3 regions of the Streptomyces sp. NPDC015127 genome follow, and region 3 is predicted to be linked to each of the others. Evidence: riboswitches for the same ligand, from Rfam matches in the RefSeq annotation. Region 3 holds a riboswitch; each other region holds the start of a gene.

Region 1 (7,472 bases), on a different contig from region 3:
TCATCGGCATGCCGTTCTTCTACTGGTACCAGATGCTCTGGGTCCTGGTGTCGACAGCGCTGACGATGATCGCTTACAAGCTGTGGCAGCGTGACCAGCGCTCACGCAAGGGGGGTGCGTCCCGATGAAGGACGGCGTCAACGGCGTCGCACTCGGCGTCTTCATCTTCTTCTTCGTGGCCGTGACGGTCATGGGCTTCCTGGCCGCGCGCTGGCGCAAGGCCGAGAACGAGAACAGCCTCGACGAATGGGGCCTCGGCGGCAGATCGTTCGGCACCTGGGTGACCTGGTTCCTGCTCGGCGGCGACCTGTACACCGCGTACACCTTCGTCGCCGTTCCGGCGGCCATCTACGCGGCGGGCGCGGCCGGCTTCTTCGCCGTGCCCTACACGATCCTCGTCTACCCGCTGATCTTCACCTTCCTGCCGCGCCTGTGGTCGGTGTCGCACAAGCACGGCTACGTCACGACCTCGGACTTCGTCCGCGGACGCTTCGGCTCCAAGGGCCTGTCCCTGGCGGTCGCCGTCACCGGCATCCTCGCCACCATGCCGTACATCGCCCTCCAGCTGGTCGGCATCCAGGCCGTGCTCGACGTCATGGGCGTCGGCGGCGGCGAGGACACCAACTGGTTCATCAAGGACCTGCCGCTGCTGATCGCCTTCGGTGTGCTCGCGGCCTACACGTACTCCTCCGGCCTGCGCGCCCCGGCGCTCATCGCCTTCGTCAAGGACACGCTGATCTACATCGTCATCGCGGTGGCGATCATCTACATCCCGATCAAGCTGGGCGGCTTCGACGACATCTTCGCCAAGGCCGGCGAGGCGTACAGCCAGATCAACCCGGCGACCGACAAGCCGCGCGGTGCGCTGGTGCCCGGCGAGATGGGCCAGTGGGGCTACGCCACGCTGGCGCTCGGCTCGGCGCTCGCGCTGTTCATGTACCCGCACTCCATCACGGCGACGCTGTCCTCGCGCAGCCGTGAGGTGATCCGCCGCAACACCACGATCCTGCCGCTGTACTCGCTGATGCTGGGCCTGCTGGCGCTGCTCGGCTTCATGGCGATCGCGGCGGGTGTGAAGGTGACCAACGGTCAGCTGGCCATTCCGCAGCTGTTCGAGAACATGTTCCCGGACTGGTTCGCGGGCGTCGCGTTCGCCGCGATCGGCATCGGCGCGCTGGTCCCCGCGGCCATCATGTCGATCGCCGCGGCCAACCTGTTCACCCGGAACATCTACAAGGACTTCCTCAAGCCCGACGCGACCCCGGCACAGGAGACCAAGGTCTCCAAGCTGGTCTCGCTGCTGGTCAAGGTCGGTGCCCTGGTCTTCGTCCTCACCATGGACAAGACCGTGGCGATCAACTTCCAGCTGCTGGGCGGCATCTGGATCCTGCAGACGTTCCCGGCCCTGGTGGGCGGCCTGTTCACCCGCTGGTTCCACCGCTGGGCGCTCATCGCCGGCTGGGCGGTCGGCATGATCTACGGCACGGCCGCCGCGTACGGCGTGGCGAGCCCGACCCAGAAGCACTTCGGCGGCTCGTCGGCCGAGATCCCCGGCATCGGCGAGATCGGCTACATCGGCCTCACCGCGTTCGTGCTGAACCTCGTCGTCACCGTGGTGCTCACCGTCGTCCTCAGGGCGGCCAAGGCCCCCGACGGCGTCGACGAGACCAGCCCGTCCGACTACACGGCGGACGCGGGCGACCCGGGCGTCAAGGTGGAGCTCCCGCCGGCCACGGCGGGCGCTCCCGGCGGTCACTGACCCGTTCCCGGCCGAAGGGCCGCCGCATCTCCCGCCCGGGAAATGCGGCGGCCCTTCGCCGTGCTCTGATGCACACTGCCGGGCATGGACATCACGATCAGGCGCATCGAACCGGGAGAGTACGAGGAGCTCGGTGAGCTGACCGCGCAGGCGTATCTGCGCGGCGGGCTGCTCGAGTTCGGCGAGGACGACCCGTACCTTCGGGTGCTGAGGGATGTGGCGGGCCGTGCCGCGGGCACGGAGGTGTACGTGGCCGTGGGCGGTTCGGGCACGCTGTTCGGCGGGGTGGCGTTCGTCCCCTCCGGCGGTCCGTACGCCGATGTCGCCGGCCCCGGCGAGGCCGAGTTCCGCACGCTGGCGGTCGCCGAGGCGGCGCGCGGCCGCGGGGCGGGCGAGGCACTGGTGCGCGCCTGTGTGGAGCGGGCGCGGACCGTGCCCGGATGCCGGCGCGTGGTCCTGTCGACCCAGCCCGCGATGCACGCGGCACACCGGATATACGAACGGCTGGGCTTCGTCCGCACCCCGGAGCGGGACTGGAGCCCGGTCCCGAACCTGACGCTGCTGACGTACGCACTCGACCTCTGATCCTGCGGGACACAACATGTGGGGGGTGCGCCAACTCTCGGCCCCCACATGTATGCTCGTGCTCGCTGTCGCCGCAGGGGAATCCGGTGCGAATCCGGAACTGTCCCGCAACGGTGTGATCCGGTGCGCTTTGCCGTATCCGACAAGTCCGAGGACCTGCCGACGGTGCACCCGGCTCGACCGAACCGGGTGCCGAGACGTCCGGGCCTCGCGGTTGGGCCGGTGGACGCCGTGCACCGTGCTGCCCGTGAGCGGGCCCGCCCCTGCATCGGCCCCCGCCTCCCCGCCGGCCCAGAGCCGAGCGAGGGAGAGCACCACATGACCATCGCGCCAGCCGATCCGGCTTCAGGTATCGCGGAACAGACCACCGACGGCCCCGGCACCGCCCACCCGTCTCCCACCACCGCCCTCAACGGAGGCCCTTCGGGCCGCGGATCTGATCTGCTGCGGACCCTCACGGACCTGACGGCCGATCTGCCCGACGCCGACCCCGGCCGGGTCGCCGCCGCCGCGCTGCGCGGGCGGCACGCCGGGTCGGACGAGGCCGAACTGCGCGCCCTCGCCACCGACGCCGCCGCCGGTCTGATCTCCGAGGACCCGGTCTACTCCCGTCTCGCCGCCCGGCTGCTGACCCGCACGATCGCGGACGAGGCGGCCGGCCAGGGCGCCGTGGCGTTCTCCGCCTCCGTCGCCGTCGGGCACCGCGAGGGCCTGATCTCCGACCGCACGGCCGCCTTCGTGGCGCTGCACGCGGACCGGCTGGACGCGCTCGTCGACCCGGCCGCGGACGACCGGTTCGGCTACTTCGGTCTGCGCACGCTCTACAGCCGCTATCTGCTGCGCCACCCGCTGAGCCGTCAGGTCGTCGAGACGCCGCAGCACTTCATGCTGCGCGTCGCCTGCGGCCTCGCCGAGGACGACACCGTCCGCGCGGTGGACGAGGTCGCCGACCTGTACGGCCTGATGAGCCGGCTCGACTACCTCCCCTCCTCCCCCACGCTCTTCAACTCCGGCACCCGCCACCCGCAGATGTCGTCCTGCTACCTGCTGGACTCGCCGCTCGACGAGCTCGACTCGATCTACGACCGCTACCACCAGGTGGCGCGGCTGTCCAAGCACGCGGGCGGCATCGGGCTCTCGTACTCCCGTATCCGCGCCCGCGGTTCGCTGATCCGCGGCACCAACGGGCACTCGAACGGCATCGTCCCGTTCCTCAAGACGCTCGACGCCTCGGTCGCCGCCGTGAACCAGGGCGGCCGGCGCAAGGGCGCCGCGGCGATCTATCTGGAGACGTGGCACGCGGACATCGAGGAGTTCCTGGAGCTGCGCGACAACACCGGCGAGGACGCCCGGCGTACGCACAACCTCAACCTGGCGCACTGGATCCCCGACGAGTTCATGCGGCGCGTCGAGGCCGGCTCCGACTGGTCGCTGTTCTCGCCGGCCGACGTGCCCGAGCTGGTCGACCTGTGGGGCGAGGAGTTCGACGCCGCCTACCGCAGGGCCGAGGCGGCGGGCCTGGCCCGCAAGACGATCCCGGCGCGCGACCTGTACGGCCGCATGATGCGCACCCTCGCCCAGACCGGCAACGGCTGGATGACCTTCAAGGACGCCTCGAACCGTACGGCGAACCAGACCGCGGAGCCCGGCCACACGGTCCACTCCTCCAACCTCTGCACGGAGATCCTGGAGGTCACCGACGACGGCGAGACGGCCGTCTGCAACCTCGGCTCGGTGAACCTGGGCGCCTTCGTCGAGCAGGGGGCCGACGGCGGGGGGATTGCCTGGGAGCGGCTGGACGCCACCGTGCGCACCGCGGTCACCTTCCTCGACCGGGTCGTCGACATCAACTTCTACCCGACCGAGCAGGCCGGGCGCTCCAACGCCAAGTGGCGGCCCGTGGGCCTCGGGGCCATGGGCCTCCAGGACGTGTTCTTCAAGCTGCGGCTGCCCTTCGACTCGCCCGAGGCCCGGGCGCTGTCCACCCGCATCGCCGAGCGCATCATGCTCGCCGCGTACGAGGCGTCCTGCGACCTCGCCGAGCGCCGCGGTCCGCTGCCGGCCTGGGAGAAGACCCGCACCGCCCGCGGTGTCCTGCACCCGGACCACTACGACGTGGAGCTGAACTGGCCGGAGCGCTGGGAGGCGCTGCGCGCCCGCATCGCCGAGGTCGGCATGCGCAACTCGCTCCTCCTCGCCATCGCGCCGACCGCGACGATCGCCTCGATCGCGGGCGTCTACGAGTGCATCGAGCCCCAGGTCTCCAACCTGTTCAAGCGCGAGACCCTGTCCGGCGAGTTCCTCCAGGTCAACTCCTACCTGGTGGACGAGCTGAAGCAGCTCGGCGTGTGGGACGCGCAGACCCGCGAGGCACTGCGCGAGTCCAGCGGCTCGGTGCAGGGCTTCGGCTGGATCCCGGCCGAGGTGCGCGAGCTGTACCGGACGGCGTGGGAGATCCCGCAGCGCGGCCTGATCGACATGGCGGCGGCCCGTACGCCGTTCCTGGACCAGTCCCAGTCGCTGAACCTGTTCCTGGAGACGCCGACGATCGGCAAGCTGTCGTCGATGTACGCGTACGCCTGGAAGCAGGGCCTGAAGACGACGTACTACCTGCGCTCGCGCCCGGCGACCCGTATCGCCCGTGCCGCGTCCGCCACCCCGATCCCCGTGCAGCAGGCCGCCGAACCCGACGCCGTCGCCTGCTCCCTGGAAAACCCCGAGTCCTGCGAGGCCTGCCAGTAATGAGCTCTGCCGAAAAGAACCTTCTCGACCCGGGCTTCGAGCTGACCCTGCGTCCCATGCGCTACCCGGACTTCTACGAGCGCTACCGGGACGCCATCAAGAACACCTGGACCGTGGAGGAGGTCGACCTCCACTCCGACGTCGCGGACCTGGCCAAGCTCTCCCCGGGCGAGCAGCACATGATCGGCCGGCTGGTCGCGTTCTTCGCGACGGGCGACTCGATCGTGGCCAACAACCTGGTGCTCACGCTCTACAAGCACATCAACTCCCCGGAGGCGCGCCTGTATCTGTCGCGCCAGCTGTTCGAGGAGGCCGTGCACGTCCAGTTCTATCTGACGCTGCTCGACACGTACCTGCCCGATCCCGAGGACCGCACGGCGGCCTTCGCCGCGGTCGAGAACATCCCGTCCATCCGCGAGAAGGCGCAGTTCTGCTTCCGGTGGATGGACTCGGTCGAGAAGATCGAGCGGCTGGAGACGCAGGCCGACCGCCGCCGTTTCCTGCTCAACCTGATCTGCTTCGCGGCCTGCATCGAGGGCCTGTTCTTCTACGGCGCCTTCGCCTACGTCTACTGGTTCCGCTCGCGCGGTCTGCTGCACGGCCTGGCGACCGGCACCAACTGGGTGTTCCGCGACGAGACGATGCACATGAACTTCGCCTTCGAGGTCGTGGACACCGTCCGCAAGGAGGAGCCGGAGCTGTTCGACGACGAGCTGCGGCGGCAGGTCACGGACATGCTCCAGGAGGCCGTCGAGGCGGAGCTCCAGTTCGGCCGGGACCTGTGCGGCGAGGGGCTGCCGGGCATGAACACCGAGTCGATGCGCGAGTACCTCCAGTGCGTCGCCGACCAGCGCCTGACGCGGCTGGGCTTCGCCCCGGTGTACGGCTCCGAGAACCCGTTCTCCTTCATGGAACTTCAGGGCGTCCAGGAGCTGACGAACTTCTTCGAGCGCCGCCCGTCGGCGTACCAGGTCGCGGTGGAGGGCTCGGTCGCCTTCGACGACGACTTCTGAATCGACGGACTCCGATCCAGGGTTCTGCCCCCAGGCGGAACAGACCGCGGCCCGCACCTCGCACGGGGGAGGTGCGGGCCGCGGGCCGTCCTCAGATGCCGCAGCTGGGAGCCGACCAGTAGCGGCTGCTGCGGTGGTCGACGTGCGTGTGGTCGTTGTGGCCCGGGTAGCCGGGCCCCAGGATGCCGTTGAAACCGTGGTAGCGGGCCTGCTGGGCCAGCTTGCACAGCGAGTGCGGGCCCGCGCCCAGGTCGGCCGCGTCGCCGTAGAGGTGGCGGCTGCTCGACGCCCCGCCGACCGCCTCGTTGCAGGCGTACGACCGGAAGCCGCTGGTCACGGTGATGGGCTGGTCCCCGAGCGCGTGCCGCATGGCCTCCAGCTTCCACATGGTGCGCAGGGCGTTGGACTTGGCGGTCGTGGCGCTCACCGCGCCGCCGGACCAGGTGGAGTTGCAGTCGTTGAGTTCGGCGTAGCTGAAGTGCGCCGGGGTGCAGTCGCTGTCCTGGAGCGCGTAGATCTTGCTGAACGTCGCGGATCCGGCGACCCCGTCCGCGGCGAGGCCGTAGGCGGACTGGAAGCGCTTGACGGCGGCGGTGGTGGCCGGGCCGTAGTCGCCGTCGACGGCGAGGACGCCGCCGTATCCGGGGTAGCCGGCCACGCGGATCTGGAGCTGCGTGACGTCGGCGCCGGACGCGCCCTGCGAGAGGGTGCGCGACCAGGTGTAGCAGTCGTCGGCCTGGGCGGCGCCGGCGGTGGCGACGACCCCGGTGAGCCCTGCGACCATGAGCATGACAATAGACAACAACAGCCGTGCCGTGCGTCTCAGCATGAAGTCTCCCTGCGATGAGAGCCGTGAGAGCGGTCCACGGCAGAGACTGGCGGGACGGTCGACGCGCGTCAACAGCCCCCGGGCCACCGTCATTTGTCGGCCCAATGACGGGCGGGTGACGTACCGGGGCCCCGCTCGCACCGAGCGGGGCCCAGTTCCGGGATCGTGCCGGTCAGTCGTTGGCGACCACGGGGTAGCGCGGGGTGCCCTCGGCCATCTGCTTCAGGGCGTCCTTGCGGTCGCGCTTGGAGAGCCGGTCGATGTACAGGTACCCGTACAGGTGGTCCGTCTCGTGCTGGAGGCACCGGGCGAAGTAGCCCGTGCCGCGCACCTTGATCGAGTTGCCCTGGGCGTCCTGCCCGCGCACCACCGCGTAGTCGGGGCGGGCCAGCGAGGCGTACGCCGTCGGCACGGAGAGGCAGCCCTCGTTGGAGTCGTCGAGGTTGCGCTGCTCCGGGGGCAGTTCCTCCAGCACCGGGTTGCACACGACGCCGACATGGCGCACGCCCTCGTCGTCGGGGCAGTCGTAGACGAAGACCTTCAG
Region 2 (7,472 bases), on a different contig from region 3:
GCCTCGGCCTGCCGCTCGGCCACCGGCACCAGCCCGAGATGCCGCGACGGCGTCTCCACCGCAGGCGCCCGCCGGAGCACGCCCAGCACCGGCACGCCCGACTCCTCCAGCGCCTCCCGCAGCAGGCGCTCGTGCCGGTCGGTGGCGACCTTGTTCAGGATCACGCCGCCGATCCGCACCTCCGGGTCCCACGACGCGAACCCGTGCACCAGCGCCGCCACCGACCGCGACTGCGACGACGCGTCCACCACCAGCACCACGGGTGCCCGCAGCAGCTTCGCGACCTGTGCCGTCGACGCCAGTTCGCCCTGGCCCGCGGCGCCGTCGTACAGGCCCATCACGCCTTCGACGACGGCCAGTTCGCAGCCGCGCGCGCCGTGCGCGAAGAGCGGTGCGATCAGCTCCGTGCCGCACAGGTACGCGTCGAGGTTGCGCCCCGGCCGCCCGGTGGCCAGCGCGTGGTAGCCGGGGTCGATGTAGTCCGGGCCGACCTTGTGCGGCGAGACCGCGAGACCACGGTCGGCAAACGCGGCCATCAGCCCCGTCGCCACCGTGGTCTTGCCCGCGCCGGAGGACGGCGCGGCGATGACGAGACGTGCTACCACTCGATGCCCCGCTGGCCCTTCTGCCCGACGTCCATCGGGTGCTTGACCTTCGACATGTCGGTCACCAGATCGGCGAAGTCGATCAGCTTCTGCGGGGCGTTGCGGCCGGTGATCACCACGTGCTGGGTGCCGGGCCGCTCGCGCAGCACCTCGACGACCTCGTCCGTGTCGATCCAGCCCCAGTGCATCGGGTAGGCGAACTCGTCGAGCACGTACAGCTTGTACGTCTGCGCGGCCAGATCCCGCTTGACCTGCTCCCAGCCCTCGCGGGCCTTGTCCTCGTTGGACAGCTCGCCCTCGGCGGTGGGGCGCTGGATCCACGACCAGCCCTCGCCCATCTTGTGCCAGGCGACCGTGCCGCCCTCGCCGCTCGCACCGAGCACCTTGAGCGCGTTCTCCTCGCCGACCTTCCACTTGGCCGACTTCACGAACTGGAAGACCCCCACCGGCCAGCCCTGGTTCCAGGCCCGCAGCGCGAGTCCGAACGCGGCGGTCGACTTGCCCTTGCCGATGCCCGTGTGGACGAAAACGAGCGGACGGTTGCGGCGCTGACGGGTGGTGAGTCCGTCGTCCGGTACGACGGACGGCTGTCCCTGCGGCATTTACGCGGCCCTTCTGCTGATGGCGTGTACGTTGCGAACGTCCTTGACGAGCCCGGCGATCGAGTCGGCGCGCAGTTCGTCGAGCGTGACGGCGGTGCCGCCGAGTTCGCCGGCGAGGGTGCCGGCCAGACCGAGCCGTACGTATCCGGACTCGCAGTCCACGACGACCGATGCCGTGCCCTCGGCGGCGTGCAGCCGCGCGGCGCGCAGCGCGAGCGCGAACGCGTCGCCCGCACCCCGTGCCGTGGCGCGGCCGTCCGTCACCACGACGAGCAGCGGGCGGCGCGAGGGGTCGCGCAGGCGCTCGACGCGCAGCACCTCGTGCGCCTTCAGCAGGCCCGCAGCCAGCGGCGTACGCCCGCCCGTCGGCAGCTGCTCCAGCCGGGCCGCGGCCGCGTCCACCGACGACGTGGGCGGCAGCACCAGCTCCGCGTCCTTCCCGCGGAACGTGATCAGGCCGACCTTGTCACGCCGCTGGTAGGCGTCGAGCAGCAGAGACAGGACCGCGCCCTTGACCGCGCTCATCCGCTGCCGGGCCGCCATGGAGCCCGAGGCGTCCACCGCGAACAGCACGAGGTTCCCCTCACGTCCCTCGCGGGTCGCCTGCCGCAGATCGTCGCGGCGCACCACCAGGCCGGGACCGCTGCGTCCGCGAGCGCGCTGATGGGGCGCCGCGGCCTGCACAGTGGCAGTGAGGTGCAGTTTCGTGAGCGTGCCCCGGGGGCGCCGGGACCCGGTCGTCCGCCCGTGCTCGGTCCGCGCCCGGGACCTGCGGCCCGCCGCGCCCTCACCGAGCCCGGGCACACTGAGCGTCTTGGTGCGGAACGGCTCGGAGGCCCGTACGGGCTGCTGCTCACCGCGTCCGGCACCGGGGGCCGGTGCGGGCTGCGGGTCCGCCTCGGCCGGCTCGGACGGCGCGTCCGGGCCCTGGCCCTGAGGGGGCACCCCGCCGCCGGGGCCGCCGCCGTCAGGACCGGAGCCGGGGTCCGGGTCCGGGTCGGGGTCAGGGTCGGGCTCGTCGTCGCGGAACTGCTCCAGGGTCTCGTCGAGCTTGTCCTCGTCGAGGCCCGGAGCGTCGAAGGGATTGCGCCGCCGGCGGTGCGGCAGTGCGAGCAGCGCGGCCTGGCGCACATCGTCGGTGGTGACCTCGTCGCGCCCCGCCCAGGCCGCCAGGGCCGTCGCGGTGCGCGCCATCACGATGTCCGCGCGCATGCCGTCCACCTCGAACGCCGCGCACGTGGCCGCGATCTGACGCAGCACCGCGTCGCCCAGGACCACGCGCGGCAGCAGCTCCCGCGCCGCCACGACACGCTCCCGCAGCGCCGTCTCCTCGTCCGCCCAGCGGGCAGTGAAACCCGCAGGGTCGTCGTCGTACGCCAGCCTGCGCCGTACGACTTCCACCCGCTGGTCCGGGTCCCGGGAGGCGGCGACCTCCACCGTGAGGCCGAAGCGGTCCAGCAACTGCGGCCGCAGTTCGCCCTCTTCGGGGTTCATCGTGCCGACGAGCAGGAAGCGCGAGGCGTGCCGTACGGAGACGCCTTCGCGCTCGACGTACGAGGCGCCCATGGCGGCCGCGTCCAGCAGCAGGTCGATCAGGTGGTCGTGGAGCAGATTCACCTCGTCGACGTACAGGATCCCGCGGTGCGCGTCGGCGAGCAGTCCCGGCTCGAAGGCCTTCACGCCCTCGGCGAGGGCCCGTTCGATGTCGAGTGCGCCGACGAGCCGGTCCTCGGAGGCGCCGACGGGCAGTTCGACCATGCGCGCGGGGCGCCGCGTCCCCGAGTCGTCCTCATGCGTCCCGTCCGGGCAGGCCGGGTCCGGCGCCGCGGGCGCGCAGGAGAAACGGCATCCGGCGACGACGTCGACGTCCGGCAGGAGCGACGCGAGCGCACGGACCGCAGTCGACTTGGCGGTCCCTTTCTCCCCGCGCACGAGCACGCCGCCGACCGCCGGACTGACCGCGTTGAGCAGCAGCGCCAGCCGCAGATCGTCCATCCCGACGACCGCGGTGAACGGATAGGAGGTGCTCATCCGTCGATCACTCCTTGGCTGGGGCCGGGCAGAGGGAGCCTCGCCGGCGATTGAGGCGCGGGGGTACGGGGGCAGAGCCCCCGAAACGGGGTCCGGGGCGGGGCCCCGGTTCGGGAGGTGGGGGTCCCCCCACGCCGCCAGGCGTAGGGGGAGGGGCAGGGAACAAGCGCACCGCAGGCGCCACCCGCGTTCACGGCGCACCCGGTGGGACGAACGGCAGTCCGGCCGGCGGGCCCTGTTCGATCAGCCGCAGCAGCGCGTCCGTGTCCGCGTGCTCCTCGATCAGATCGCCGAGCCGGTCCAGCTGCTCCTCGCGCAGCGTGCCGAAGCTCGTGTCCGGCGCCGGCACGAACCGGCGGCCCGCCTGCGCGGCGACCTCCCGCAGGAACGCCCGGCGGAAGCCGTCGCTCTCCAGCGAGCCGTGCCAGTGCGTGCCCCACACGGACCCGACCCGGCAGCCGTCCAGGCTGTGTCCCTTGTCATCAGAGATGAACCCCTCCCCGCCCAGCACCTCGGCGACGCCGTGGTGGATCTCGTACCCCTCCACCCGCTCGCCGAGCGCCTCGCCGACGGGGCGCGCAAGGGTCTTCTCCCGCGCGAACCGCACGCGTACCGGCAGCAGCCCGAGCGCGTCGACCGCGCCCGCCTTCGACTCGACCTCGTCCTCGATGCGCTCCGACAGCGCCTGGTAGCCGCCGCAGATGCCGAGCACCGGCCTGCCCTCCGCCGCGCGGCGGACCAGGGCCTGCGCCAGCCCGCGCTCCCGCAGCCACGCCAGCGCCTTCACCGTGCCCCGCGTGCCGGGGACGACCGCCAGGTCGGCATCGGCCAGCTCCTCGGGCCGGTCCACGAACCGGACCACGACGCCCGGTTCGGCGGCGAGTGCGTCCACGTCGGTGAAGTTCGACATCAGCGGCACCGCGCACACCGCGACCCGCAGCAGGTCCTCGCCGACCGGCGGAGCGACGACCGACTCCCGGACCGCGCCGCGCAGGGAGACCCTCAGGCCGTCCTCCTCGTCGATGCCGAGCCCGTGCGCGTACGGCAGGACGCCGAACGTCCGCCGCCCCGTGAGCCCTCGCAGCATGTCGAGCCCGGGCTCCAGCAGGCTCACGTCACCGCGGAACTTGTTCACGAGATAGCCGGCGACGAGTGCCTGGTCCTCGGGCGCGAGCAGCGCCGTCGTCCCGAAGAACTGCGCGAACACCCCGCCGCGGTCGATGTCCCCGACCACCACCACGGGCAGCCGTCCGGCCCGCGCGATGCCCATGTTCACGATGTCCGTGCGCCGCAGGTTGATCTCGGCCGGACTGCCCGCCCCCTCGCAGATCACGGCGTCATACGTGCCCCGCAGCTCCTCCAGGCACGCCATCACCGGCTCGAACAGCTCGCGCTGCCGGTTCCCGTGATAGCCCCGCGCGCTCATCTCGCCGACGGGCCTGCCCATCAGGACGACCTGGCTGGAGCGGTCGCCGCCGGGCTTGAGCAGCACCGGGTTCATGAGCGCGGTCGGCTCCACTCGGGCCGCCTGCGCCTGCATCGCCTGGGCCCGCCCGATCTCCGCGCCCTCGCGCGTCACGAACGAGTTCAGGGACATGTTCTGCCCCTTGAAGGGCGCGACCTTCACTCCGCGCCGCACCAGCCACCGGCAGATGCCGGCGGTGACGACGCTCTTTCCCGCGTCCGACGTGGTCCCCGCGACCAGCAGTCCGCCGCCGCTCATGTACGCCTCCCCCTCATGGCCCCCAAGGCCAGTCGCGCGCCCGCGCACGCCACGAGCGCCAGCACGCCGATGCGCTGCGACAGCCGCACGGCCCGGTCGATGTCGCCGAACTCCACGGCCCGGCCCTCCCCGCCCAGCACGGGCCGGTGCTCGACCCGGCCCCCGTACGAGAGGGTCCCGCCCAGCCGTACCCCGAGCGCTCCGGCGAATGATGCCTCCACCGGGCCCGCGTTGGGGCTCGGGTGCTTCGCCGCGTCGGCACGCCACGCGCGTACCGCCCCCCGCGGGTCGGGGCCGGCGATCGCGGCGAGTACGGCGGTGAGCCGTGCGCCGGGCCAGCCCGCCACGTCGTCGAGACGGGCCGATGCCCAGCCGTAGCGACGGTGACGCGGCGACTTGTGGCCGACCATCGCGTCGAGCGTGTTCACCGCACGGAAGCCGACGAGACCGGGCACGCCCGCGACCGCGCCCCACACCAGCGCGCCGACGACGGCGTCCGAGGTGTTCTCGGCGACCGACTCGACGACGGCACGGGCGATCTGCTGTTCGTCCAGGGACTGCGGGTCACGCCCGCACAGATGGGGGAGCCGCGCGCGGGCCGCCTCGACGTCGCCGGCGGCCAGCGCCTCGCCGACGAGGCGCGCCTCCCGGCTCAGCGACGTGCCGCCGACGACCGCCCAGGTGGCGGCGGCGGTCAGGGCGACGGACGCGGCGGGGGAGCGGCGCACGGCGCGGGACGCGAGCGCGCCCAGAGCCACGGCGCCGCCGGCGCAGACAGCGGTGTGCAGGGCGCCCCGGCCCCGGTCGTCGCGCCACAGCAGGCGCTCGACGGCGGCCGCGGCACGCCCGAAGGCGGCGACGGGGTGTCCGCGGCGGGGGTCGCCGACGAGCCGGTCGACGACGAGGCCGACGGTGGCGCCGTACACGAATATCCGGTCGGCACGCACGGGGTCAGCGATCCCTGAAGTGGTGTCCGGCGGACAGCGCTGATCGGCAGCCAGGCATGGCGAGAGTCCTCACTCAGGGTCCGCGCCCTGGTTCGACGTGACCGGCGGCGAGAGTTCCTGGCTCCCCGGAGTGTTCGTCCGGGTGACAGTGGCGGGACCGCGCCGGATTCGCACCGGACTTCCTCTTCTGCCGCCGTAGATGGCCACGGCAGTCCACCACGCCCCGCGAACGCCCGTCAACTCACCCTTGACCTGCGGCGGGACAGTGTGCGAAGCCCCACACCCGGATGCGCCGAAGCCGGGCCGGAGGCACGCGAGGTGCCACCGGCCCGGCTCCGGGCGGGTCGCCGTCGTCGGCGGACGACAGCAGTCAGCGGGAGTCAGCTGACGATCAGATAGATGCCGTACGTCACGGCCGCGGCGCACAGGGCGAAGCAGGCGTAGGCGCCGGTGCGGACCATCGTGGCCGACCCGCCGTTCGCGGTCGCCGCCTCGTGCTTGGTCAGGCCGACGATGCCCAGGGTGAACAGGCCCACCAGGGCGACGGTGGCGAAGAGGCTCACGCCGAACACGGAGCCGAGAGCTGCCCAGTCGATCTTCATGCTGATGATTCCTTACACCGTGGCCGGACGGACCGGCTCGGGCTCGGCCGGGGCCGGGATGGTGGTCTTGAGGTCGCCCGCGGGCGGCGGGGTGACGGCCGCGATGGCGGTCGTGACGACGCCGGCGGGCTCCTGGTCCTCGACGTCGTTGACGTTGGTGTGGTCGACGACCTGGCGGCGGGAGACGAACCAGATCGCGGTGCAGGCCGCGACCAGGAAGACGGCGACGGCGGCGACGCCCCAGTCACCCTGCTGGGTGACGAACTCCGAGCCCGCGGCCACCAGACCGGCGGCCGGCAGGGTCAGGCCCCAGGCGACGAACATCCGGGTCGCGGTCGACCAGCGGACCACACCGCCCTTGCGGCCGAGGCCCGCGCCCATCACCGCGCCGGAGCACGAGTGGGTGGTCGACAGGGAGAAGCCGAGGTTGGACGAGGCGAGGATGACGCTCGCCGCGCCGGTCTGGGCGGCGAAGCCCTGCTGCGGCTGGAGGTCGGTCAGGCCCTTGCCCATGGTGCGGATGATGCGCCAGCCGCCGAGGTAGGTGCCGAGCGCGATGGCGACACCCGCGGAGACGATGACCCACAGGGGAGGGTTGGAACCCGGGGCGATGACGTTCCCCGCGACCAGGGCCAGGGTGATGATGCCCATCGTCTTCTGCGCGTCGTTGGTGCCGTGCGCCAGCGAGACGAGGCCGGCGGAGGCGATCTGACCGGCGCGGTAGCCCTTGGCGGTGGCCTTCGGGTCGGCGTTCCGGCCGATCTTGTACGTCAGCCGGGACGCGAGGAACGCGGCCAGACCGGCCACGAGCGGCGCGGCGACCGCGGGGATCAGCACCTTGGTGACGACGACGCCGCCGTTGACCGCGTCGAAACCGACGGAGGCGACGGTGGCGCCGATGAGGCCGCCCATCAGGGCGTGCGAGGAGCTGGAGGGGAGACCGATGAGCCAGGTCATCAGGT
Region 3 (7,472 bases):
CTCCCAGCCCACCGTCGCCCAGCTGTCCTCGAGGTCCTTCATCACGTGATCGCCACCCGCCTTGGTGATGATGTCGTGCGGCCCGGCGTACAGACCCGAGGTCAGCGGCTTGTCCTGCCCGTCGTCGAAGAGGAAGACGCGCGGACGGTCAGCGCCCTTCAGGGCCTTCGCCTGCGCTGCGGCCACTTGCTTCCGGAAGTCCGCGATGAAGGCCTCGGCACGGTCCTCGACGTCGAAGATCTTTCCCAGGTTCCGCAGATCGGTGTACAGCGCTTCGAGCGGCGGCATCACCCCGCGTGCCTTTCCCTGCCCGTTGCGGCACGATTCGCTCAGCACATACGAGTCGATGCCCACCTTCTCCAGCTCGGCGGGACTGAAGCCCTCCCCCTCGTTGAAGCCGTAGTTCCAGCCCGCGAAGACCAGATCGGCGCGTGCATCGAGGACCAGCTCTTTGTTGATCGTCTTCTTCGAGAGCCACTTCGTCTTCTGGTAAGCGTCCTTCCAGGGAACGGATGTGAGATCGCCCCTGTCATCGGGCATCACATAGCCCGCCATACGGTCCTCGAGTCCGAGCGCGAACATGATTTCGGTGATGCCGACGTCATTGGTGACCACGCGCTGTGGCGCCTTGTCGTAGCTCTTCTTCTGGCCGCAGTTCTCGATGGTCACCGGATAGTGGCCGCCGCGTGCCTTGTCACCACCCCCCTCCTCGTCCTGAGAGGTGACCTCCGCGCCGCATCCGGTGAGCACCAGGGCGGTGGCGAGTGCGAGTGCAAAGGGGCGTACGAGATTCGGCATGATGGCCATGGCTCCTCATGAAGCGGGCTGAGTGGGCAGGAGACGGTCGAAGAGCAGCTGCACGGCGCCGGACTCCGGATGCGGTACACGGTGCGCCCGTACGCCGAAGACCTCGGCCAGCAATTCGGGCGTGAGCACGTCGTGCGGAGCGCCGGAGGCGACGATCCGGCCGCTGTCGATGACGTGGAGCAGGTCGCAGTGGAGCGCGGCGAGGTTGAGGTCGTGCAGCGCGGTGAGCACGGTCAGCCCACTGCCGCGCACCAGAGCCAGCACTTCCAACTGCTGGGCGATGTCGAGGTGGTTGGTCGGCTCGTCGAGCACCAGTACGCTCGGCTGCTGCGCGAGCGCGCGGGCGATCAGGACCCGCTGCTTCTCGCCGCCGGAGAGGGTGAGGAAGCCACGGTCGGCGAGATGGCCGGCGCCGACCCTCACCAGCGCGGACTCGCACGCCTTCCGGTCTTCGTCGGTGGTCCGGGCCACCGACCGCTGGTGCGGCAGCCGCCCCATCGCCACGACCTCGGCGACCGTGAAGTCGAACTCGGTGACCGCTTCCTGGGGCAGGGCGGCCAGCCGACGGGCGCCTTCGCGCGCGCTCAGGGAGTGCAGATCCTCACCGCCGAGCCGGACCGTGCCGGTCGAGGGACGCAGGGCCCGGTAGACGCAGCGCAACAGCGTTGATTTGCCGCTGCCGTTGGGCCCGACGAGCCCGACGACCTGTCCGTCCGCCGCGCGTAGCGTGGCCTCACTCACCAGCCGCGCGCCGGCGATCTCGACCGTCAGTGCGTCTATGTCGATCCGCATCAGGCACCTCCGAAGGTGTAGGAGCGGCGGCGCATCAGCAGGACGAAGCACGGCACGCCGATGACGGCGGTCAGCACGCCCACCGGCAGCTCGACGGGCGCGAGCACCACGCGCGACAGGATGTCCACCCAGATCAGCAGGACGGCGCCCGCGAGTGGGGCGACGGCCAGCAGCCGGCGATGGTCCGCGCCGACCAGCATTCGTGCGGCGTGCGGAACCATCAGACCGACGAAACCGATCGCACCGCTCACCGCGACCACGGCCCCTGTGACGGCGGCACAGACCAGGAACAGCTCCTTGCGCAGCCTCCCCGCGTCCACCCCGAGGGCGGCCGCGGTCTCGTCACCCATCGCGAGGGCGTTCAGGCGGCGCGCCGACACAGTGAGGTGGGCGAGGCCGGCGAGCACGGCTCCCGCGGCGATCGGCACGGAGGCCCAGTTGGCTCCGCCGAGGCTGCCGAGCAGCCACATCATCGCGGAGCGGGCCGCCTCGCCGCGTTCGGCCGCGAACACCATGGACGTGGTGACGGCCGAGAAGCCGTAGTACATCGCGGTGCCCGTCAGGACGAGCCGCAGCGGGGTCAGACCACCAGCGGTTCGGGCGATCGCGTACACCAGCGTCATGGCGAGCAGCGCGGAGAGGAACGCCGCCGTGGACAGGGCCCACAGACCGAGAGCGCCGAAGGCTCCGAAGAGGAGGACAGCATTGGCGCCGACGGCCGCGCCCGAGGAGATACCGAGGACGAACGGGTCGGCGAGGGCGTTGCGGACCATGGCCTGCACGGCGACGCCGACGGCCGACAGACCGGCCCCGACGACCGCGGCCAGCACGGCTCGCGGAAAGCGCAGTTCCCACACGATGGTGTACGCCGGGACTTCGTCATGGGATATGGATCCGCCGGTCAGCCCGGCCCACAGATGACGCAGCACCTCGCCCCACGACAGCCCCGACGCCCCCATCCCCGCCCCGCAGACGATGGAGAGCACGAGCGCGGCGCACAGGGCGGAAAGGAGGAGCGGCAATGACACGCGCTTGGACGGCGCGGGGCCGGTCACGGTGAGGGCCGTGGGTCGTGGCACCGCATGTTCGCATTCCAGGGGTGTGGCCACGGGCGGATCGCCTTCGCCTCAGGCCGTGCGCCCACGTGAGCAAAGGAGCGGCCCGGGACGCGGGGCGCCCTGTGCAGCACCCTCTCGCAGTCCACGGCGAATTGACAGGAGCCTTCACCACCGCGGGTAATCGGGCTTACGGAGCCACGTGTTGGGCTCCGCCTACCGTTGCGGGTCAGCGCCGGACTTCGACCGGACTTCCCCCGCGGGGCGCTTGCAGCATAGCGTGTACCCGCTGCGGGGCTTCGTACGGGAGCGGCCGGAGCTGACCGCCGCGCAGGTCGGGCTGTCGCCGGCCACGGCCCGGTCTGCGTTCGGGCACCGGGGTGTCGTCCTCGCCGGCGACCCGGCGGAGCGGCTTGCGGCCTGGACGCGCCGGCCCGCGGCGAGGACTCGCCCTCCGTGGTGCGGGGTGCCGCGATGAGCGGCCACAAGGTCGCGTTCCTGTTCTCCGGGCAGGGCACTCAGGGGCCCCGGGATGTGCCGGGAGCTGTACGCGTCGTCGCAGGTGTTCGCCGCGGCGTTCCACGAAGTCAGGTGCAGGGCCGGCGCGAAGTGCTCACCGTCCGTTCCTGCGAGCTGGCTGTCGAACAGTGGAGTAAGCCCGTTCCACGGTGCCGCACCCGGCGCCGTGGTTGGTATACCAGCCGGCCGTTCCGGTCCGAGCAGAGCGACCTTCATCGGCCGTGTGCGTGTCGCGTGTCCGTGCCCGGTACCCGCGGCGGTTTCGCGGCAGGATGGAGACAGGGCGAGGGCGCGTGCGGCCGTCCGGGACCGTGTGCGTGGCGAAAGGTGATCCGGCCATGGAGCTCACTCTGGTGGTGCTGATCATCATCGTGGGGCTGACGTTCGACTTCACCAACGGCTTCCACGACGCCGCGAACGCGATTGCCACCTCCATCTCCACCCGGGCCCTCACGCCCCGGATCGCCCTGGCCATGGCCGCCGTGATGAACTTCCTCGGCGCCTTCCTGGGCACCGAGGTAGCCAAGACCGTCGGCAGCGGCATCATCGGTGCACCTGAGGAACTGTCGGGCCTGCTGCTGGTGATGTGCGCGCTCATCGGCGCGATCGGCTGGAACATCTTCACCTGGTGGCGGGGGCTGCCGACCTCGTCGTCCCACGCCCTGATCGGCGGACTGGTCGGTGCCGCCCTCGCCGCCTCCGCCACCGTGCACTGGACCGGCATTGTGGACAAGGTCCTGCTGCCCATGCTGCTGTCCCCGCTGGTCGGCGTGGCCCTCGGCTACACACTGCACACGATCATCCTGTGGACGTTCCGCCGCTCCGCTCCGCGCCCCGTCACCCGCCGCTTCCGCATCGCGCAGACCATCTCAGCCGCCGCCATGGGTCTCGGACACGGGCTGCAGGACGCGCAGAAGACCATGGGCGTCATCGTCCTCGCCATGGTCACGGCCGGATGGCAGGACGACTTCTCCGTACCCCTTTGGGTGATCGCGGCCGTCGCCGCGGCTATGGCCGCCGGCACCTACAGCGGCGGACGCCGCATCATCACCACCCTCGGCCGACGAATCGTCCACCTCGACCCGCCGCGCGGCTTCGCCGCCGAGACCGCCGCCACGGCCGTCCTCTACACCACCGCGTTCGTCTTCAAGGCCCCGATCTCCACCACCCAGACGATCACCGCGGCCATCCTGGGCGCCGGCGCGACCCGGCGCATCAAGGCCGTGCGCTGGCAGGTGGCCCGTTCCATCGGCACCGCGTGGATCCTCACCTTCCCCGGAGCCGGTCTGCCCGCCGCTGCCCTCTACCTGATCCTGCAAGCCATCACTGGCCTGTGACCTCAGCGGAGGCCCACGATGCCCACCCCACCCACTCCCACGTCGGGCAGGCCACCACGCGCCGGACTCCCCGACGGCCTCCCCGTGCCAGCCCGCTTCGCCCATCTGCACCCCGACGACGGCGCCTGCCTGATGGAGGCGGCCTCCTTGCTGGCCACCGGCCGCTTCACCGACCGCCCGCCCGGCACCCATCCGGTACTCGCCGCGCTCGCCCGTGCGGTCAACGACGTCGTCGACGACACCACCCGCCAGGCCCTGTGGCCGCTGGCCGCCGATCTCGCCAACGCGGACCCCGCCGACCGCACCTACGGTCCGCTGCTGGTGGGCACGGTCGTGGACGCCGCCCGCCGCGTGCGGCCCGACTCTCGGCGCCTGAAATGCCGCAGCGCGGCCTGTCACGCCCGGGCCCAGCGGCTCGCCCGAGCCCGTACCTCGACGACACCGGCCCGCATCGCCGACACGCTGTGGTGGCACGGCCCCGGCCACCACCACTTCGAACACGCCCTCCGCGTCCTGCTCACCGCCCCCGACGCCGACCAGCGCCTGTCCCGGCTCCTTCACCGGGCCGTGACCGAGGCCCGGGTCCGAACCACCAGGGAACAGGCACCGACCCACTCGGAGAGCTCCTCGCAGCGCGGATGAATCCCGGCCTGCGAAGCCGGGCCGAATCCAGGCCATGGACAGCCGGCAGCTCCCGGCCGGGAACCACGTGACGGGCTCCGACATGGCGTCGTACACGACGTCCACCACGAACGCTGTTGCGACGACGGCGACGACGGCGACGACGGCGACGACAGCGGCGGTCGACTCGGCGGCAGCGAGCACGGGCAGGGCGGCTCTGGCCGCGAGCATCGTGCCGATCAGGGTGGCGCGTCGGCCGAGTCGGTCGGAGAGCCATCCGCACAGGAGCTGGCCGACGAGCCAGCCGACTCCGAATACGGCAATGGTCCGCCCTATCAGCTGTCCGGCTTGTCAGCCAAGCCAAACGATGTCGATGAGGCACAGGCGCTGCCCGGGCCGGTTTATCCAGTAGACGGCGCTCAAGGGCTATCCCGTAACTGTGGTCGCACCGGCACCTCTCGCCGAGTTTCGGTGCATGATCGGTGGCATGGATGCCGGCGCAGTGGCGTGGTTGGGGGCGGGGGCTGCTCTAGCGGGAGCGGCGCTAGGTGCTGGAGGCGCATTGGGGGCGGCCTATCTCAGCGGCAGGTCGCAGGCCCGGTCGACCCACGTGCAATGGCGTCGGCAAGTACGACGGGATGCCTATGCCGAGTTTCTTGCCGCTGCGATGGAGCACCACAACGTGACCGAAGAGGCACACCACCTCGTGCGGCGGGACCGGCAGGCACGTGACCAGATCAGGGAGACGTTCCGTCGGGGGCGCGAGTTACTGGGCGTTCTCGATCGGCGCGGAGCGGTGGTCGACGTTGAGGGACCGGAGCTGGTGGCGGCTGCCGCCCTGCGAGTCGTCGACTCCGAGCGGAAATGGGCGGCAACGGTCTTGGGCACGTGGTGCGTTACTCCTCCACGTCGCCTATTCCGTGACCACTTCCCACCTGACGAGCAGCGGGGATACGCGTTGGAGGCTCTGCGAGTCTTCCGGCGACTCGCGCGCACCGTGCTGGATGATCCAGGCGGTGCGCTGGCGCCGCGCACGTGACTCCAGGGGCGTTGTCAGGCCGCAAGGAGACGGGTGGCCGCACCACGGCCAACCACTCCCCGGGCAACTCACAGACCATTTACGGGACCCCGCTCAGCTGGCGGGCGGACGCGGAGCGAAAGTAGACGACCGATCCGGTGCCCTTGAGTCCCACGGCCGCGCCGATCTCGCGCACGTTGGGGACTGTCCCCCGTCCCTGCGATGTGGTCGCGGATGCGGCGTTGGCGATCGGTGAGGCCCATCCCGCCCACGGGGACAACGTTCGATTTCCTGCACAGGCCTGCCCGGCTTCACGGCTGCGTGGTCGGCTGATGTCCCGCGACATCGAACCTTGATCAGTGCCATCGAAGTTCAATGACCGCGAAGTTTGCCGCCGAAGGTTGGGCAAGCAGGCGCACACTCCTTGAGCTGGGCAGTTCTGCACGCAGCTGACCTGGCATGATGCCCCCATGGAAACTGGCTTCCCATGGGGGTCCAAGCCGACCGTCGATCTCCGCCTGTGGCGCCCCGACGCCATCGTGCTGTTCGACTGGCTGATGAGCACAGACCTGAACACCGTGCCGATCACGCACCCGGCTCAAAAGCAGGCTCTCGCTGACCTGTTGGCACGTACAAGCCTCATCGCCCCGGCACAGAAGGCACTTCCGCTCTTCCGATCACATTGGACTGTGTCGCAGCCGAAGCACGGAGACTAAGAACCGGCCCCGAAGGCTGCGCCCCGTACGGCGTCTTGGCGGCGGGCCACCGCCACGCCGATGACGCCGACGATCAGCAGGACGGCGACGGTGCCGAGGGTGAAGGCTTCGAACGCGGCACGGGAGACGCCCCAGACGTCGTGGAAGACGTAGTCGATGCCGACGAGTTGTTCCAGGACTCCGGGGAAGAGCGCCGACCACGACCCGATCAGGATCCACGCGTAGACGAGCGCCGCGCAAAGCAGGAAGCCGCGCGTGCCGAAGGGGACGCGATAGGGCCGCGGGACGTCCGTCCGGCGGATCCGCAGGACGACCAGCGCGGGAATGACGACCAGGTACGACAGCAGCAGGGTGGTGACCGCGACGGTGAGCACCACGGCGAACACGGCGCCGGCGTCGCCGTCCGCCACCTGCATGGCGACCAGCATGAAGACCGTGGCCACGGCGCCGGAGAGCAGGTTCGTTCGTACCGGCGTCCCGAGCCGGGGGTGGAAGGCGCCGAGCCCTCGCCTGAAGAAGCCCCCGTCGGCCGCGGCCATGGCCTGCATGCGGTCGCTGACGATCATCCAGGCGCTGCCCTGGGTGAGCAGGGCGAAGACGAACATGA

What was found. Region 3 has a riboswitch for cobalamin ahead of ACF08N_RS00095 (FecCD family ABC transporter permease). Riboswitches for the same ligand answer to the same signal wherever they lie in the genome.
Region 1: it holds a riboswitch for cobalamin, as region 3 does, so the genes downstream of both, ACF08N_RS18475 (ribonucleoside-diphosphate reductase subunit alpha) here and ACF08N_RS00095 (FecCD family ABC transporter permease) in region 3, are expected to answer to the same signal.
Region 2: it holds a riboswitch for cobalamin, as region 3 does, so the genes downstream of both, ACF08N_RS32815 (cobalamin biosynthesis protein) here and ACF08N_RS00095 (FecCD family ABC transporter permease) in region 3, are expected to answer to the same signal.

The regions. Positions count from the first base shown of each region.
Region 1 covers NZ_JBIBVE010000008.1:342,854-350,325, forward strand. The annotation lists gene ACF08N_RS18460 (DUF3311 domain-containing protein) at 1-128, shown strand, start outside; gene mctP (monocarboxylate uptake permease MctP) at 125-1,759, shown strand; gene ACF08N_RS18470 (GNAT family N-acetyltransferase) at 1,844-2,344, shown strand; cobalamin riboswitch at 2,380-2,523, shown strand; gene ACF08N_RS18475 (ribonucleoside-diphosphate reductase subunit alpha) at 2,663-5,086, shown strand; gene ACF08N_RS18480 (ribonucleotide-diphosphate reductase subunit beta) at 5,086-6,099, shown strand; gene ACF08N_RS18485 (D-Ala-D-Ala carboxypeptidase family metallohydrolase) at 6,191-6,928, opposite strand; gene def (peptide deformylase) at 7,101-7,472, opposite strand, start outside.
Region 2 covers NZ_JBIBVE010000023.1:8,379-15,850, forward strand. The annotation lists gene ACF08N_RS32795 (cobyrinate a,c-diamide synthase) at 1-605, opposite strand, end outside; gene cobO (cob(I)yrinic acid a,c-diamide adenosyltransferase) at 599-1,207, opposite strand; gene ACF08N_RS32805 (putative cobaltochelatase) at 1,208-3,238, opposite strand; gene ACF08N_RS32810 (cobyric acid synthase) at 3,429-4,961, opposite strand; gene ACF08N_RS32815 (cobalamin biosynthesis protein) at 4,958-5,908, opposite strand; cobalamin riboswitch at 5,998-6,133, opposite strand; gene ACF08N_RS32820 (hypothetical protein) at 6,289-6,510, opposite strand; gene ACF08N_RS32825 (anion permease) at 6,523-7,472, opposite strand, start outside.
Region 3 covers NZ_JBIBVE010000001.1:14,297-21,768, forward strand. The annotation lists gene ACF08N_RS00085 (ABC transporter substrate-binding protein) at 1-798, opposite strand, end outside; gene ACF08N_RS00090 (ABC transporter ATP-binding protein) at 814-1,599, opposite strand; gene ACF08N_RS00095 (FecCD family ABC transporter permease) at 1,599-2,678, opposite strand; cobalamin riboswitch at 2,812-2,945, opposite strand; gene ACF08N_RS00100 (anion permease) at 3,512-4,510, shown strand; gene ACF08N_RS00105 (hypothetical protein) at 4,529-5,152, shown strand; gene ACF08N_RS00110 (hypothetical protein) at 5,814-6,170, shown strand; gene ACF08N_RS00115 (hypothetical protein) at 6,620-6,865, shown strand; gene ACF08N_RS00120 (APC family permease) at 6,862-7,472, opposite strand, start outside.